DNA from 3 places in the Bradyrhizobium sp. USDA 3364 genome. Region 3 is predicted to be linked to each of the others. Evidence: riboswitches for the same ligand, from Rfam matches in the RefSeq annotation. Region 3 holds a riboswitch; each other region holds the start of a gene.
The links. Region 3 has a riboswitch for glycine ahead of ACVILL_RS38615 (D-amino acid dehydrogenase). Riboswitches for the same ligand answer to the same signal wherever they lie in the genome.
Positions count from the first base shown of each region.

Region 1: another riboswitch for glycine. It lies ahead of ACVILL_RS05235 (recombinase family protein); the one in region 3 lies ahead of ACVILL_RS38615 (D-amino acid dehydrogenase).
Region 2: another riboswitch for glycine. It lies ahead of gcvT (glycine cleavage system aminomethyltransferase GcvT); the one in region 3 lies ahead of ACVILL_RS38615 (D-amino acid dehydrogenase).

Region 1 is NZ_JBSRYG010000002.1:1,078,336-1,083,786, forward strand. It holds gene ACVILL_RS05235 (recombinase family protein) at 1-1,802, opposite strand, end outside; glycine riboswitch at 1,986-2,073, opposite strand; gene ACVILL_RS05240 (M24 family metallopeptidase) at 2,357-3,526, opposite strand; gene ACVILL_RS05245 (IS66 family transposase) at 4,249-4,641, opposite strand; gene ACVILL_RS05250 (IS3 family transposase) at 4,645-5,451, opposite strand, start outside.
Region 2 is NZ_JBSRYG010000002.1:8,340,651-8,346,101, forward strand. It holds gene alaS (alanine--tRNA ligase) at 1-2,543, opposite strand, end outside; glycine riboswitch at 2,746-2,836, shown strand; gene gcvT (glycine cleavage system aminomethyltransferase GcvT) at 2,976-4,121, shown strand; gene gcvH (glycine cleavage system protein GcvH) at 4,136-4,501, shown strand; gene gcvP (aminomethyl-transferring glycine dehydrogenase) at 4,525-5,451, shown strand, end outside.
Region 3 is NZ_JBSRYG010000002.1:8,163,791-8,169,241, forward strand. It holds gene ACVILL_RS38605 (ABC transporter substrate-binding protein) at 1-1,365, opposite strand, end outside; gene ACVILL_RS38610 (M20/M25/M40 family metallo-hydrolase) at 1,631-2,761, shown strand; glycine riboswitch at 2,853-2,959, shown strand; glycine riboswitch at 2,963-3,078, shown strand; gene ACVILL_RS38615 (D-amino acid dehydrogenase) at 3,149-4,510, shown strand; gene ACVILL_RS38620 (ABC transporter permease) at 4,670-5,451, shown strand, end outside.

The sequences.
Region 1 (5,451 bases), 7.1 Mb from region 3:
TTCGCGAGGCTGATCATTTTGCCGTCGGATGACGCGGGGTCATATTCCGGCAAGCCCAAGCGTTCGCGCATTTCCCGCACGCGAACAGTCGTCCAGGTCTCGCCGTCACCGGTCTTGCAGCGCATCCGATTGAGCGACACGGCGAGCTCTCGATCAGGCCAATGACCAGCGAGCTTACGAAGTGCGTCGACGGCAGTGGGCGCCATATCCCCCGGATATCGGCCCGTCTTAACGCGAGCAACACGAACCTCCGTGTGCGGGCCGCCGGTCCAGTGAATGAGCAGAACGGCCTCGTTGGTGTCCTCATCGAGATCGCAAACAATCTCTCGGACTACGATGTGAACCAGCCGCTGCTTGGTGCGTGTGTCCGTGGACGGTGCGTTCCACACCCGCGGCAGATCATACGCAAGTTGCAGAAGCAAGGCACGGTCGATCTTGGGACTTTCCGCCGATGCGGCGCGCAGCTCCTTGATCCGACCCTCAAGCTCGGCAACCCGCTCCAATGCGCCATTCCAGCGCGCCTCAAGTTCACGGGCAACGTGACGCTTCGCCGGATCCACAAGCTCGTACCGGCGTGCGGCAAGAGACGCTTCGTAGCGTGCGACCTCAAGCTCCCGTTCGACGGCGGCGATGATCTCATGTCTCGAGCGCTCAATCTGGTCGGACGCCAATATCGCTGCTTCAACAGCCCGATCGGAGACAGCCTCGAGGATTTGCAGCGCGACCGCACGATCGATCCGTACTCCGCCGATGCCGATGCATAAGCCTGCGCCGACATGGGCGTCATCGCCGCGGCATTGATAGCGATGGGCATTCCCCTTGGCCTGGCCATAGACCACACGCATCATCCGACCGCAACGTCCGCACCGCATCAAGCCGGTCAGAAGTGCGCATCCCCCGCGAGCCGATTTCCGCGAGCAGTTCTTCTTCATGTGCGCGTTTTCCAGCAGCAGCGCCTGATTGTCTTCATACTCCTGCCAACTGATATAGCCGGAATGATTGTCGCGCAGGAGAACATTCCATTCCTCCCGCGGCTTCTTGAACCCGCTGACCTTGCGGGCGCGACCGTCCACGATCCGTGTCTTCTGAGCGATTCGGCCAAACGCATAGGCGCCAGCATAGAGCGGATTGTGCAGGATCTGCATCACCGTGTGATAGGCCGGCGCTTTCCAGCTGAGCTTGTAGATTTGAACATTCCTCAGGACCATAGGCATTTTGATGTCGGCAGCGCGCAGCCAAAGAAAGACCTGCCGGGCGCTGCCGAGCTCGCGGAACTTCGTGAAGACGAGTCGAACCACTCCCGCCACATGTTCGTCGGGATCGATTTCGATCTTGCCGAGTTCACTCCAACAAAATCCGGATGGTAGCATGAAGCGGTACTCGCCGCGCTGGGCCTTGGAGTCTCGAGCGGCGATTCCACGTTGACGAAGCAGGCTCAGCTCATACTCCGACATCGTCCCCTTCAGTCCGAGAAGCAGGCGGTCGTTGACAAGCCGCGGATCATAGACGCCGTCGGGATCGATGACCAACGCGCCGGCGAGGGCGCATAGGTCGATCAAGTGATGCCAGTCGCGTCCATTGCGCGCCAGCCGCGATGCCTCGATGCAATAGACGGCACCGACATCGCCCGAGCACACCATCGCCACAAGCCGCTCAAATCCCGGCCGCTGAGTGCTGCCGGAACCTGAGCGGCCAAGATCGTCGTCAATGACCGTCACCGACTTAAATCCGGTGGTTTCAGCGACCTGCGCCAAGTCATATTGCCGCCGCTGGCTTTCGAGATTCCCCGTGACTTGGGACATTGTCGATTGGCGACGCTCGGCTACGCAACCCCGACCAGCTCCGCCGATCGTCCGTTGCTCCACCCGCGCCACTTGGCGTACAAAACTCCGAGACTCTAATTGCCGCTGAATGAAAAATTTAGGGGCAGGTCAGCTCGAAGGTTATCCCGTCGGCGGATGCGAGCGCATCTCTTTTCGGAGTTTTCGACTGACGTGGTCCTTTTGCCTGAGAGTTTCCTGGGACGGTTGCTCCTTCGGCACCGTTAAATCGATCTCTCCCAGCGTCAGATAATCAGTGTGACAGTTGCAAGAGGGCCGCCAGTCCTTTGGGCCGGCGGCCAGTCTAGGGAGGAAACGCCCATAGGGCAGCGATAGTGAAACAATCGCAAGTACCGCCAATCCCTTGGCGGATTTCAGAAAGAGCATTGAATAGGCTAGCGTTAGCAGCGGACCTACATCACTTTTCAAGTATCATTTCATCGGGAGGTTGAGCGGGAACGGCCCCGCACCGCATTGAAAGCGCTCTTTTTTTTGCGCTTACCGGGCAGCGAGTGCTCACCATTGCCACGGAGACGCTAAATTTTGATTTCGGGAAGGCGCTCGGGCGCAGGGATAGTCAAAAGCTCGCTATGCTCTATGCCTATTACTGCGACCTCTTCAGTCTGATAAACTCCGCCTTCTAGATAATACTTCGGCTCAACGTGGATGATCATCCCCTCGCGAAGAACCTCTTCAGAGCTTGGCGAGATTGAGGGAGGCTCGGTAATGCTGTAACCAGAACCGTGCCCGACACGAGAAAAGAAGGCCGTAAACGGACCCGGCAAGCCCAAAGAAGAGTTGCGCGCGATTTCTTCGAAGACGCTGTATGCTTCTCCTGTCGTCATACCGGCGCGAAATGCAGTAATAGTTTTCTGCGTAATATTTCGGACTTCGTGATAACGAGCCTGTTCCTCTGCGGTTACCTTTCCGGCTTTAGCTATCCGGTTAACATCAGAGATGCTCCCTCCTACAAGACATCCCATATCCGTCCAGATAAAGTCGTCTGCGGCTAGTGCCCGCTCCGTCGGCGGCAAGGGGGAAGGGAAGCTCCCTCTGCCAAACTTCACGGAAAGCATTGGGACCGCGCTGGCCCCTTTCTCAATCGCCCTAATGGTCAGATGCCGAGCAAACTCGATCTCCGTGACTCCAAGACGCAGTTCTTGGAAGCACTCAAGCATTGAGGAAGTCGCCACTTCCAGAGCAACCTTCTTTTGACGGATTTCGGTCGGGGATTTAACAACGCGGATTTGCCAGATATCCTCGGCGCCCTCGACCAGGTCCAGCGCGGCGAAGTTACTTCTACATTTATGGAGCAAGTTCAGCGAGCCCAACCCGCTGCTTTCAAAGCCATAATCCAGGGCGAGTCGGCGCGCGTTGCAGGCTCGCAATTGGTCAACAATCGCCTCGATAAACGCTAGAACGAATCCCGAATAGGCGACGTGCTCGATGCGGGAAGGCATCTCTTCAGTAAGTTGGATTGCCGGCGCCTCGGCGGCCGAGGATATAATGATAGCACCACTTCTAGAGCTTGGAACAAGAAGCGCGAGCGGACGAGCCTTTGATATCCACGTTATCGATTTGTATCCGGAGAAGTACTCAAAGTTGGCTTGGTCGGTAATCAAGAATGCGTCGATTGATCGCTCGGCCATTACGCGCTTAAGGCTCTTGAGCCTTGTCTCATACTCCGCCGCTTTGATCTTCAGCATCTCTCTAACACCTCATTCTAAGACCTTAGGAATATACTTTGTATATTTTATTTTGCTATTCGTCAAGTTTTGAGTCCAGAGGCTTGATGGCTCGCCATGTAGGCAATGGTCGTCGGAATATGATCCCACATCAACCGACGGCAAAATAATTAGCCTTACGAAGGCTGCCGCACACTTGGAATTTGCGTCGGATCAACAAAGAGCCTGGTCCTGAAGGGAGCCTCGCCGGCAACGGGCATCAATGGCTCGCAATGGTTGGTTCCTGTCGGCGCGCTGAGTCAGGAAACAGTATGCATAGCGATGCAACGAACGCCGGGACAGCTTCGGTTGAAGGCTTTGGAACGATTGCCGTCTTAAGGGCGGCGGCGCGACCGACAAGGCATTTGCATCGACTGCATTGCTCACTCGGCGGATCCGAGGCGAGTAAGTCGTGTAGGCAGCAGCGCGGATTGTAGCGCGTGCTTGATGACGAGTCCACGTTCAGCCCACCTCCTAAGGTCGTCTCGCAGGCGTCGAAGCACGCAGCCGCTTCCCGTTTCGTCAGCATCTGCAATCTTACAGTCGCTCATAGCGCGAGCGCAGGCCGTAGTACTAGACGGATTGCGCTACCCCTTTGAGGCCGAGAAGCGGGCATCGTTGCGGCCACGTAGGTCGCGAGCTCCCTGTACACGCGATCCCGTCCATCCCGCTTTCTGAGTAAGAACGAGCAGCTGACAAAGTTACTAAATTGTCGCATCAGCGACATGGACTTGTTCTTGGCTTGCTGCCCCCTGTAAGGGGCTGCACCGTTGATGGCAATTTGTTCTGATCCTGAAGGCGAGCAGCTGATGACCCTTGGTTCGCCGGGAAACGATACGCTGCAACACATCGCACAAGCAGGCCTGCGGATCGAAAACATAGAGTTTTGCCATGTTCCCCATTGACGCTAGGATCGCCCGGCTTTCAGCGCCGCCCTCGCTGCCGCTAGACGATGAGTTGCGCCTTCCCATCGCGATCGGGCGCATTGAACGCTCGACCGTGTTGGAGTAAATCTCGACGCGGCCGTCGAGGAGAAACAGCGTAAACCCGTCCCAGTGATTGAGCGCATGTTGACCGCCTCTGACCTGCCCCTGAATTTTTCATTCAGCGGCAATTAGAGTCTCGGAGTTTTGTACGCCAAGTGGCGCGGGTGGAGCAACGGACGATCGGCGGAGCTGGTCGGGGTTGCGCAGCCGAGCGTCCGTTGCGGTGAGGTGGGCGGCGTAGGCCGCGGGGGTCAGGTATTTCAGCGACGAGTGGGGACGCTGGAGATTGTAGTCGGCGACCCAATTGGTGATCTTGGCGCGGGCGTCGTCGAGATCGAAGAACAGAATCTCGTTGAGTAGCTCATCGCGCATCCGGCCGTTGAAGCTCTCGACGAAGCCGTTCTGCATGGGCTTTCCCGGTGCGATGAAGTGCCAATCGATGGCTGCGTCCTTGCACCAAGCCAGCACGGCGTTGCAGGTGAACTCGGTGCCATGGTCGGACACGATCATTCCTGGCTTGCGGCGTCGCTCGACGATTGCCGTGAGTTCGCGGGCCACGCGCCGCCCCGAGATCGACGTGTAAGGAATGGCGCCCAGGCATTCCTTGGTGACGTCGTCGACGACGTTGAGGATGCGGAAGCGTCGACCATTGACGAACTGGTCGTGGACGAAGTCCAGCGACCAGCGGACATTGGGCTTGGCCTCGACCAGGATCGGGGCCCGGGTCCCAACCGCCTTGCGGCGAGCCCGCCGCTTGCGGACGGTGAGCCCTTCCTCGCGATAAAGCCGGTAGATCCGGTTGATCCCCGATGGCTCGCCCTCCCGCCGCAGCAGGACGAACAGGCGGCGATAGCCGAAACGCCGCCGCTCGTTGGCGAGATCGCGCAATCGGCCACGCAGAACTGCCTCCGGCGGGCGGCT
Region 2 (5,451 bases), 180 kb from region 3:
CGCACCAGCTCGACCGCATTGAAGCGTGAGGTCAGATCGGCGGTGACGCCGACCACAATGCCGGCCTTGCCGTCCTCGGTGACCCCGACGATCGCGACCACGCCGGAGCCGATCTGCTTCTTGCCGTCGTCGACGAGGCTCTTCAGATCCTTGGTCTCGACGCCCTCGACCGCGCGCGCGAGCAGCTTGACGTTGCCGACTTCGCGAACGGCTGAGGCTGCGCCGTTCGACGCACCGCCGCCGCCCATCGCGAGCTTCTTGCGGGCGTCAGACAGGTCGCGCTCGAGCTTCTTGCGCTCCTCCATCAGGGCGGCGATGCGCGCCGGCACGTCGTCGATCGTGGTGCGCAGCTCCAGCGCCGCGGTCTTGGCCAGTGCGATGGTGTCGTTGGCGTGCTTGCGCGCGTGATGCCCGGTCAGCGCCTCGATGCGGCGCACGCCGGACGCCACCGCGCCCTCGCTGGTCACCGAGATCATGCCGATGTCGCCGGTGCGGCGCACATGGGTGCCGCCGCAGAGCTCGACCGACCAGCCGAGCGCGTTCTGGCCGTGATCGCGGACGCCCCTGCCCATCGACACGACGCGGACCTCGTCGCCGTACTTCTCGCCGAACAGCGCGCGGGCGCCGGCCTCCCGGGCATCGTCGACGCCCATGATGCGGGTGGTGACCTCGTCATTTTCCAGCACGACATCGTTGGCGATGTCCTCGATCCGAGCGAGCTCTTCCGGCGTGATCTGCTTCGGATGCACGAAGTCGAAGCGCAGCCGGTCAGGCGTGACCAGCGAGCCGCGCTGGGCAATGTGATCGCCGAGCACCTGGCGCAGCGCCTCGTGCAACAGATGCGTCGCCGAATGGTTAGCGCGGATCGACGAACGCCTGGTGTGGTCGACCTCGAGCTGCAGCGCCGTGCCGACACTCAGCGTACCCTGCTCCACTTGGCCTAGATGCACGAACAGATCGCCGGCCTTCTTCTGCGTGTCGGTGACGCGGAACTTGACGCCCTCGCCGGTGAGGACACCGATGTCGCCGACCTGGCCCCCGGACTCGCCGTAGAACGGGGTCTGGTTCAGCACGATCGCGCCGCTCTCGCCGGCCTTCAGGCTCTCGACTTCGGCGCCATCCTTGATCAGCGCCGTCACCGCGCCTTCCGCGCTTTCGGTCTCGTAGCCGAGGAATTCGGTCGCGCCGAGCTTCTCGCGCAGCGGGAACCAGATCGCCTCGCTCGCCGCCTCGCCGGAGCCCGCCCAGGAGGCGCGCGCCTTGACGCGCTGCCGCTCCATCGCGTCGGTGAACGAAGCCTGGTCGACGCTGATGCCGCGCGACTTCAGCGCGTCCTGCGTCAGGTCCAGCGGGAAGCCGTAGGTGTCGTACAGCGTGAAGGCGGTGTCGCCGTCGAACATGTCGCCCTTCTTGAGGCCGGCGCTCTTCTCATCCAGAATCGAAAGACCGCGCGCCAGCGTCTTGCGGAAGCGCGCCTCCTCCAGCCGCAGCGTCTCCTCGATCAGCTTCTCCGCGCGCACCAGGTCCGGATAGGCCTGGCCCATCTCGCGGACCAGCGCCCAGACCAGGCGATGCATCAGCGGCTCGCTTGCACCCAGCAGCTGCGCATGGCGCATCGCACGGCGCATGATCCGGCGCAGCACATAGCCGCGGCCCTCGTTCGACGGCAGCACGCCGTCGGTGATCAGGAACGCCGACGAGCGCAGATGGTCCGCGATGACCCGGTACGATCCAACGTTCTGCTCGTTCGGACCGTGCCCGAGGGTCGACGCGGCGGCATCGATCAGGTTGCGGAACAGATCGGTCTCGAACACGCTCTCGACGCCCTGCAGGATGCAGGCCATGCGCTCCAGGCCCATGCCGGTGTCGATCGAGGGACGCGGCAGCGCCACGCGCTCCTCCTTCGTCACCTGCTCGTACTGCATGAACACCAGGTTCCAGAATTCGAGGAAGCGATCGCCGTCCTCTTCCGGGGTGCCCGGAGGTCCGCCCCAGATGTGCTCGCCGCGGTCGATGAAGATCTCGGAACATGGTCCGCACGGGCCGGTATCGCCCATCGCCCAGAAATTATCCGAGGTCGCGATGCGGATGATGCGGTCGTCCGAGAAGCCCGCGATCTTCTTCCAGTAGCCGGCCGCCTCGTCGTCGGTGTGGTAGACGGTGACGAGCAGCTTGTCCTTCTTGAGCCCGAAATCCTTGGTGATCAGATTCCAGGCGAGCTCGATCGCGCGCTCCTTGAAGTAGTCGCCGAACGAGAAGTTGCCGAGCATCTCGAAGAAGGTGAGATGGCGCGCGGTGTAGCCGACATTGTCGAGGTCGTTATGCTTGCCGCCGGCGCGCACGCATTTCTGCGACGTCGTGGCGCGCTGATAGCCGCGCTTCTCGACGCCGGTGAAGACGTTCTTGAACTGCACCATGCCGGCATTGGTGAACATCAGGGTCGGGTCGTTGCGCGGAACCAGCGGCGACGAGGCCACGATCTCGTGGCCGTTCTCCTTGAAGAAGTTCAGAAATGTCGACCTGATGTCGTTGACGCTGCTCATGTTCATCCAATCGGAAAAAGGGGCCGGCCAGCCGCAAAAAGGCGTCATTTTCCGGCCGAACGCTTTTAGACATTGCCAGCTGCGGTGTCCAGAAACTGTGCAGCCGGATCATGGGCTTGCCGCGGCAGCACAAAGCCCCGTGGGATAGTCGCTGCAGCTGCGTTGACAGTCTTGGTGGCGCCGTGTTTTCTACCTACGTATACCCCGTCACGTCGGGAGAGACCGGCCTTACCGCCGGCGCCGAAGGAGCAACCGCCCCGGAAACTCTCAGGCAAAAGGACCGCGTGACGTCTGACATCTGGAAAGAGGCGCTGGGGTCTTCCCCGATGCGTCCGCCGACGGGATAATACTCTCAGGCACAGCGACAGATGGGGCTTTCTGCAGGTTTCTCAAGGGGAAATAGGTCCCCGCGGGAACCGCGAGGGCCTTGTGATGCTTGCGCACGAAAACTCCCAGCTGAAACAGACCCCGCTGCACGCGCTGCATCTGGCACGCGGAGCCAAGATGGTGCCGTTCGCCGGCTACGACATGCCGGTGCAATACACCGCCGGCGTGCTGAAGGAGCATCTGCACACCCGCAAGGCAGCCGGCCTGTTCGACGTGTCCCACATGGGACAGCTCGTGCTGAAGGCCAGATCCGGCAAGGTCGCCGACGCCGCGCTCGCGCTGGAAGGGCTTGTGCCGCAGGACATTGTCGGCATCGCGCCGGGACGGCAGCGCTACGCGCAATTCACCAACAATGACGGCGGCCTGCTCGACGACCTGATGGTGGCGAATTTCGGCGACCACCTGTTCCTGGTGGTCAACGCCGCCTGCAAGGCCGAGGACGAGGCGCATCTGCGCGCGAATCTCTCGGATGCCTGCGAGATCGTGTCGCTGGCCGACCGCGCGCTGATCGCGCTGCAGGGCCCGAAAGCCGAAGCGGCACTGGCGAAACTTTGTGCAGATGTCGGTTCGATGAAATTCATGGACGCCGGCCCGCGCCGTGTCGCCGATATCGACTGCTTCGTCTCGCGCTCCGGCTATACTGGCGAGGACGGCTTTGAGATTTCGGTGCCTGCCGACAAGGCGGAAGCGCTGGTCACCGCGCTGCTCGACGATCCTGATGTGCTGCCGATCGGGCTTGGCGCGCGCGACAGCCTGCGGCTCGAAGCCGGGCTTTGTCTTTACGGCCACGACATCGACACCACGACGACGCCGGTCGAGGGCGCGCTGGAATGGTCGGTGCAGAAGGTCCGCCGTAGCGGCGGCGCCCGCGCCGGCGGCTTCCCGGGCGCCGACAAGATCCTCACCCAATTCGCGCAGGGCGCCTCGCGTCGCCGCGTCGGTCTCAGGCCGGAGGGCCGTGCGCCGGTGCGCGAAGGTGCCGGCCTGTTTGCCGATCCGACCTCGACCGAACAGATCGGCACCGTGACCTCGGGCGGCTTCGGCCCGAGCCTCAATGCACCGGTTGCGATGGGCTACCTGCCCACGTCCCTTTCCGCTCTCGACACCACCGTTTTCGCCGAGGTGCGCGGCCAGCGGCTGCCGCTGAAAGTCGCCGCCACGCCCTTCGTCCCCAATACCTACAAACGCTAAACGCGAGGATCTCCATGACGACGCTGTATACGTCCGACCACGAATGGCTCCGCATCGAGGGCGACGTCGCCACGATCGGGATCACCGACTACGCACAATCGCAGCTCGGCGACGTCGTGTTCGTCGAACTGCCCAAGGTCGGCCGCAGCCTGAAGAAGGCCGAGGCCGCCGCCGTCGTCGAATCCGTCAAGGCCGCCTCCGACGTCTATGCGCCGATCACCGGCGAGGTGGTCGAGGTCAACGAGGCGCTCGCCGCCGAGCCCGCTTTGGTCAATTCGGATGCCGGCGGCAAGGCCTGGTTCTTCAAGCTGAAGATTGCCGACAAGGGCGAGCTCGGCGGCCTGATGGACGAGGCCGCTTACGCCGCGCACACCGCCTAAAGGATTATCCCGAGGATCAACCGATGAACGCGCCCTTCAAGCCGATCAACGAAGCCGCCACCGATTTCGTCCGCCGACATGTCGGACCGTCACCGCGCGACGTCAACGCGATGCTGGAGACGGTCGGCGCCGCGAGCCTGCAGGCGCTGATGAACGAGACGCTGCCGGCGTCGATCCGCCAGAAGGCGCCGCTCGATCTCGGCCGCGCGCTGAGCGAGACCGAGGCGCTCGCGCATATGGGCGAGCTCGCTGCGCAGAACCAGGTGTTCACGTCGCTGATCGGCCAAGGCTATTCCGGCACCATCCTGCCCGCGGTAATCCAGCGCAACATCCTGGAGAACCCGGCCTGGTACACGGCGTACACGCCGTATCAGCCGGAGATCAGCCAGGGCCGACTCGAAGCCCTGTTCAACTTCCAGACCATGATCTGCGACCTCACCGGGCTCGACGTCGCCAACGCCTCGCTGCTCGACGAGGCGACCGCGGCGGCCGAAGCGATGGCGCTCGCCGAGCGCCACTCGCAGGTGAAGGCCAAGGTGTTCTTCGTCGACAAGGAGGTACATCCGCAGACGCTGGCGGTGATGCGCACGCGCGCAGCCCCCTTGGGCTGGGCGCTGCTGGTCGGCGATCCCCTGACCGAGCTCGACAACGCCGACGTGCTCGGCGCGCTGCTGCAGTATCCCGGAACGTCGGGCGCGGTGCGCGACCTCCGTCCGGCGATCGCATCGCTGCGCGCCAAGGGGGCGCTTGCGATCGTGGCCGCAGACCTGCTGTCGCTGACGCTGCTTGCCTCGCCTGGCGAGCTCGGCGCCGACATCGCGGTCGGCTCGGCGCAGCGGCTCGGCGTGCCGATGGGTTACGGCGGACCGCACGCCGCCTACATGGCGGTGCGCGACACGCTGAAGCGCTCGCTGCCCGGCCGCATCGTCGGCCTCTCGGTGGATTCACGC
Region 3 (5,451 bases):
CCAGCCGCCGTTCTTGCCGCGCCCCGTGATCGAGGCGTTGACGATCGGATCGGAGACGTCGGCCGCAACCCAGTTGGTGAAGAACATGTTCCAGCCGCCTTCCTTCGGCGACTTCTGGCTGGCGCGGTGGGTCACCACGGTCTGCCAGTCGGTGGCCTGCAGGTCGACCTTGAAGCCGGCCTCGCGCAACTGCTGCGCAGCCACAACCGGCTGGGCCTTCAGGGTTGTCACATCGCCCGGCGCCATGATCACGACGGGGGTGCCGTCATAGCCGGACGCGGCGAGCGCCTTCTTGGCTTCGGCCATGCCGTTCCCCTTCACCAGCGTTTCGGCGCCGACGTCGGTCTCCAGCGGCGTTCCGCACACAAAGAACGCACCGCAAATCTTCTGGTACTTGGCATTGCCGACCAGCGCGTCGAGCACGTCCTTCTGGTTCATCGCCATGAACGCAGCCCGGCGCACCTTCGGATTGTCGAACGGCGGATAGAGGAAGTTCATGCGACCGAGGGTCTGGAAGCCGAACTTGTTGAGGACGTCGATCTTGAGATCCGGATTGGCCTCGAGCACCGGAAGCATGTCGAACGGAAGGTTCTCCATGAAGTCGATGTCGCCGGACTGCAGCGCGTTCACCGCGGTCTGCGCGTCGGCCATCGTGACCCACTCGACGCGATCGACCTTGACGACCTTGCCGCCCGCGGTCCAGCTCGCCGGCTCCTTGCGCGGCACATAGTCCTTGTTCTTCTCATAAACTGCCTTCACACCCGGCTGGAATTCCGCCTGGACGAATTTGAACGGCCCGGAGCCGATCTGTTCCGGGATCGGCTTGTCCGGCGGCGTCTCGGCAAGACGCTTCGGCATCATGAACGGCACGCGCGACGACGGCTTGCCGATCGATTCCAGCACGAGGCCGTAAGGCTCCTTCAGCTTCATCGTGATGGTCTTGGCGTCGGTCGCCTCCAGGCTCGCGACGAAGTCCATCAGCTTCTGGCCCATGCCGTCGACCTTGCCCCAGCGCTGCAGCGAGGCGACGCAGTCTTCCGCGGTGACCGGCGTCCCGTCGTGCCACTTCAGGCCGTCGCGCAGCGTGAACGTATAGGTCAGCTTGTCGTCGGAGACCTTCCAGTCCGCCATCTGCGGCTGGATCTTGAAGTTGGCATCCGTCGCCAGCAGCGTGTCATAGATCATGTAGCCATGATCGCGGGTGATGTAGGCCGTGGTCATGATCGGATCGATGACGCGCAGATCCGAATGCATCACCGCGGTGATGGTCTTGCCCGCGGCCATCGCCGGCGGCGCAAAAGACAGCGCAAACGCCGTTAACGCGGCCGCTAGCGTGCGGCGCTTCCAACGCGAGATAGGGAACATGCAATCTCTCCTGACGTGTAACTGGTCAAAGCCGGCTTATTCGTTATGCATGCCGTTCGTTATTTAGGCGAACTAACATGCTGTATGGCTTGTGAAATCGAGACTTGCACCAAGCGCAAAGCGCGTCAATCGGTTTCGGGCTGCATCGCACGTACACAAACGAATGAGGCGCCGCGCCAGATTTTGGCTTTACAAAATCGTCGACTGAGATTTTCGTGAGCACCGCCCGAAGCCGGCGCGGTCAGAACAACAAGAGAGAAAAACGATGAACCCAGCCAATCTCCCCTTTGATTCCGAAGCGATGCTGCAGGGTCTGCGCAGCTGGGTGGAATGCGAGAGCCCGACATGGGACGCGGCCGCGGTCGAGCGCATGCTCGATCTCGCCGCGCGCGAGATGGCGATCATGGGTGCGACGATCGAACGCATCGCCGGCCGCCAGGGTTTCGCAGGCTGCGTCCGCGCCCGCTTTCCGCATCCGAAGCAGGGCCAGCCCGGCATTTTGATCGCCGGCCACCTCGACACCGTGCATCCGGTCGGCACCATCGAGAAACTGAAGTGGCGGCGCGAAGGCAACAAGTGCTTCGGGCCCGGCATCTTCGACATGAAGGGCGGCAACTATCTGTCGATCGAGGCGATCCGGCAGTTGGCGCGCGCCGCCTTCACGACGCCGCTGCCGATCACCGTGCTGTTCACGCCCGATGAAGAGGTCGGCACGCCGTCGACCCGCGACATCATCGAGGCGGAAGCCGCGCGCAACAAATACGTGCTGGTGCCGGAGCCCGGCCGGCCGAACAACGGTGTCGTCACCGGCCGCTATGCGATCGCGCGCTTCAATCTGGAAGCCACCGGCAAGCCGAGCCATGCCGGCGCAACGCTGTCGTCAGGCCGCTCCGCGATCCGCGAAATGGCGCGGCAAATCATTGCCATTGACGGCATGACCACCGAGGACTGCACCTTCTCGGTCGGCATCGTGCATGGCGGCCAATGGGTCAATTGCGTCGCCACGACGTGCACCGGCGAAGCCCTCAGCATGGCCAAGCGCCAGGCCGATCTCGACCGCGGCGTCGAGCGCATGCTGGCGCTATCGGGCACCGCCAACGACGTGACATTCAAGGTGACGCGCGGCGTCACGCGCCCGGTGTGGGAGCCGGATGCCGGCACCATGGCGCTGTATGAAAAGGCAAAAGGCCTCGCGGCGGCGATGGGCCTCGATCTGCCGCATGGCAGCGCCGGCGGCGGATCGGACGGCAACTTCACCGGCGCGATGGGCATCCCCACACTCGACGGCCTCGGCGTTCGCGGCGCCGATGCGCATACGCTCAACGAGCATATCGAGGTCGACAGCCTCGCCGAGCGCGGCCGCCTGATGGCGGCGTTGCTCGCGACGCTGGATTGACATCGATTGCGCTGCACAACACGTTGGCACTGCCGGATCGAAATTTAGCCTTGTCCAATTTTGAGGCTTCGCCTACGGTCCGGCCGTCCAACGCGACGATGCGGGAGAGATCGGAGCGACAACATTCGTGTTGTCGGCTTCGGCGCCGACGGAGCAACCGCCCCGGAAACTCTCAGGCAAAAGGACCGTATCGTCAGGACGATCTGGAGAGAGACGAGCATGGCCGCACATCAAGGGCCGTGACGTCCACCGAAGGGGATAGTTCGCTTCCGGGCGTAGGCCCGATGCGGATCAAGCTCTCAGGTACCGTGACAGATGGGGCGTCGAAACGGCCGGTTTTCACCGGCGCTTCGGCGACTCTAACAACACGGGAGCCTGAAGACCATTATGCCTCACATTGCGATCATTGGCGCCGGCATCACCGGCGTGACGACGGCCTATGCCCTGCTCGAACGCGGCTACCGCGTGACTGTCCTCGACAGGCATCGCTACGCCGCAATGGAAACCTCGTTCGCCAATGGCGGACAGCTTTCCGCCAGCAACGCGGAAGTCTGGAACAGCGCCGCGACCATTCTCAAGGGACTGCGCTGGATGCTCCGCAGCGACGCGCCGCTGCTGATGAATCCGAAGCCGAGCTGGCACAAATATTCCTGGATCGGCGAGTTCGTCGGTGGCATCGCGCGCTACCGCGCCAACACCATCGAGACCACGAAACTCGCAATCGAAGCGCGCAAGCATCTGTTCTCGATCGCACAGCGCGAGAATATCGCCTTCGATCTCGAACGCCGCGGCATCCTGCACGTCTATCACGACAAGGCGGGCTTCGACGCCGGCCTGCGCGTCAACACGCTGCTGCAACAGGGCGGGCTCGACCGCCGGCCGGTCACGCCGGACGAAATCCGCACGATCGAACCCGCGCTGCAGACGACCTGCTATGGCGGCTTCTTCACGCCGTCGGACGCGACCGGCGATATCCACAAGTTCACGCGCGGCCTCGCCGACGCCTGCGTCCGCCGCGGCGCGGCCTTCGTCCACGAGGCTGACGTCGATACGATCGCGCGCGGCGATGACGGCTTCCGCATCGGCTGGACCGAAGCTGCTTCGCACGATGCCGGCGTCGCGACGCGGCACGAGTTGCAGGCGGACGGCATCGTGATTTGCGCCGGCGTGGCGAGCCGCCACTTCGCCGCCCTGCTCAACGATCGCGTCAACGTCTATCCGGTGAAGGGCTATTCGATCACGGTGCAGCTCGATGCACCGCAAAGCCGGGATGCCGCGCCGACCGTCAGCCTGCTCGACGAAGCCGCGAAGATCGTGACCAGCCGGCTCGGCGCCGACCGCTTCCGCGTCGCAGGCACCGCCGAGTTCAACGGCTTCAACCGCGATATCAGGGCCGACCGCATCCAGCCGCTGGTGGACTGGGTGCGGCATCATTTCCCCGGCATCGATACGTCGAAAGTGGTGCCCTGGGCAGGCCTGCGCCCGATGATGCCGAACATGATGCCGGTGGTTCGCGCCGGAGGGACTCCGGGCGTGTTCTACAACACCGGCCACGGCCATCTCGGCTGGACGCTGTCGGCCGCGACGGCGCAGATGGTCGCAGGGGCGATCGACGACTGGCGCGACCTCGATGCGCCGTCGATGGCGCCGACACTTGGTGTTGGGCTCGACCGCGTGCCCGCGAAATCTCGCAAAGCTGAAAGCAATCCACCTTCCAGTGGACTGCTTCGAACGTCATTGGAGGAATAATCGCACCATCAGGACTGATTAGCTGCACCGCAAAAACCGCAGCACCGATGGCATGGGACTTGCTGAAGTTCTACCGTGTGTCCGCTACCATCTGTGCTACGGTCCGGTGTGCAACGGTCCCGCTGGGGACTTCATCGGCCACAACCCAACGGATCCAATTTGCTCGGATATCTGCTTCGCCGCATCCTCGCCGCCATTCCCGTGATGGGCGTGGTGGCCCTGTTCGTATTCCTGTTGCTGCGGCTGACGCCGGGCGACCCCGCCGCGATTCTCGCCGGTGACAATGCGACGCCCGAACAGCTCGAACGCATCAGGACCTCGCTTGGTCTCAACGAGCCGATCTACATCCAGTTCTACACCTGGGTCGCCAAGCTGCTGCACGGCGACCTCGGCGTCTCCCTGATCTCGAACAAGCCGATCCTCGAGATGATCGGCCCGCGCCTCGAGCCGTCGATTTCGGTCGCGCTGGCCACCATCATCCTCTCGATCCTGGTTGCGGTGCCGCTCGGCGTGATCGCGGCGTGGAAGCACGGTACCTGGATCGACCGCTTCGTTATGGGTCTTTCGGTGCTCGGCTTCTCGGTACCGGTATTCGTGATCGGCTATGTGCTGATCCAGATCTTTGCGATCGACCTGCGCTGGGTCCCTGTGCAGGGCTTCAAGAGCATCTCGGCCGGATTCGGCCCGTTCTTCGAACGCATCATCCTGCCGACCTGCACCCTCTCCTTCATCTATGTCGCGCTGATCGCCCGCATGACGCGCGCCTCGATGCTCGACGTGCTGGGTGAGGATTACGTGCGTACCGCGCGCGCGAAGGGCATCGGCGAGACCGGCGTGCTGCTGCGCCATGCGCTGCGCAACGCCGCGGTTCCGGTCATCACCGTGATCGGTTCCGGTTTCGCGTTGCTGATCTCCGGCGTCGTCGTCACCGAGAGCGTATT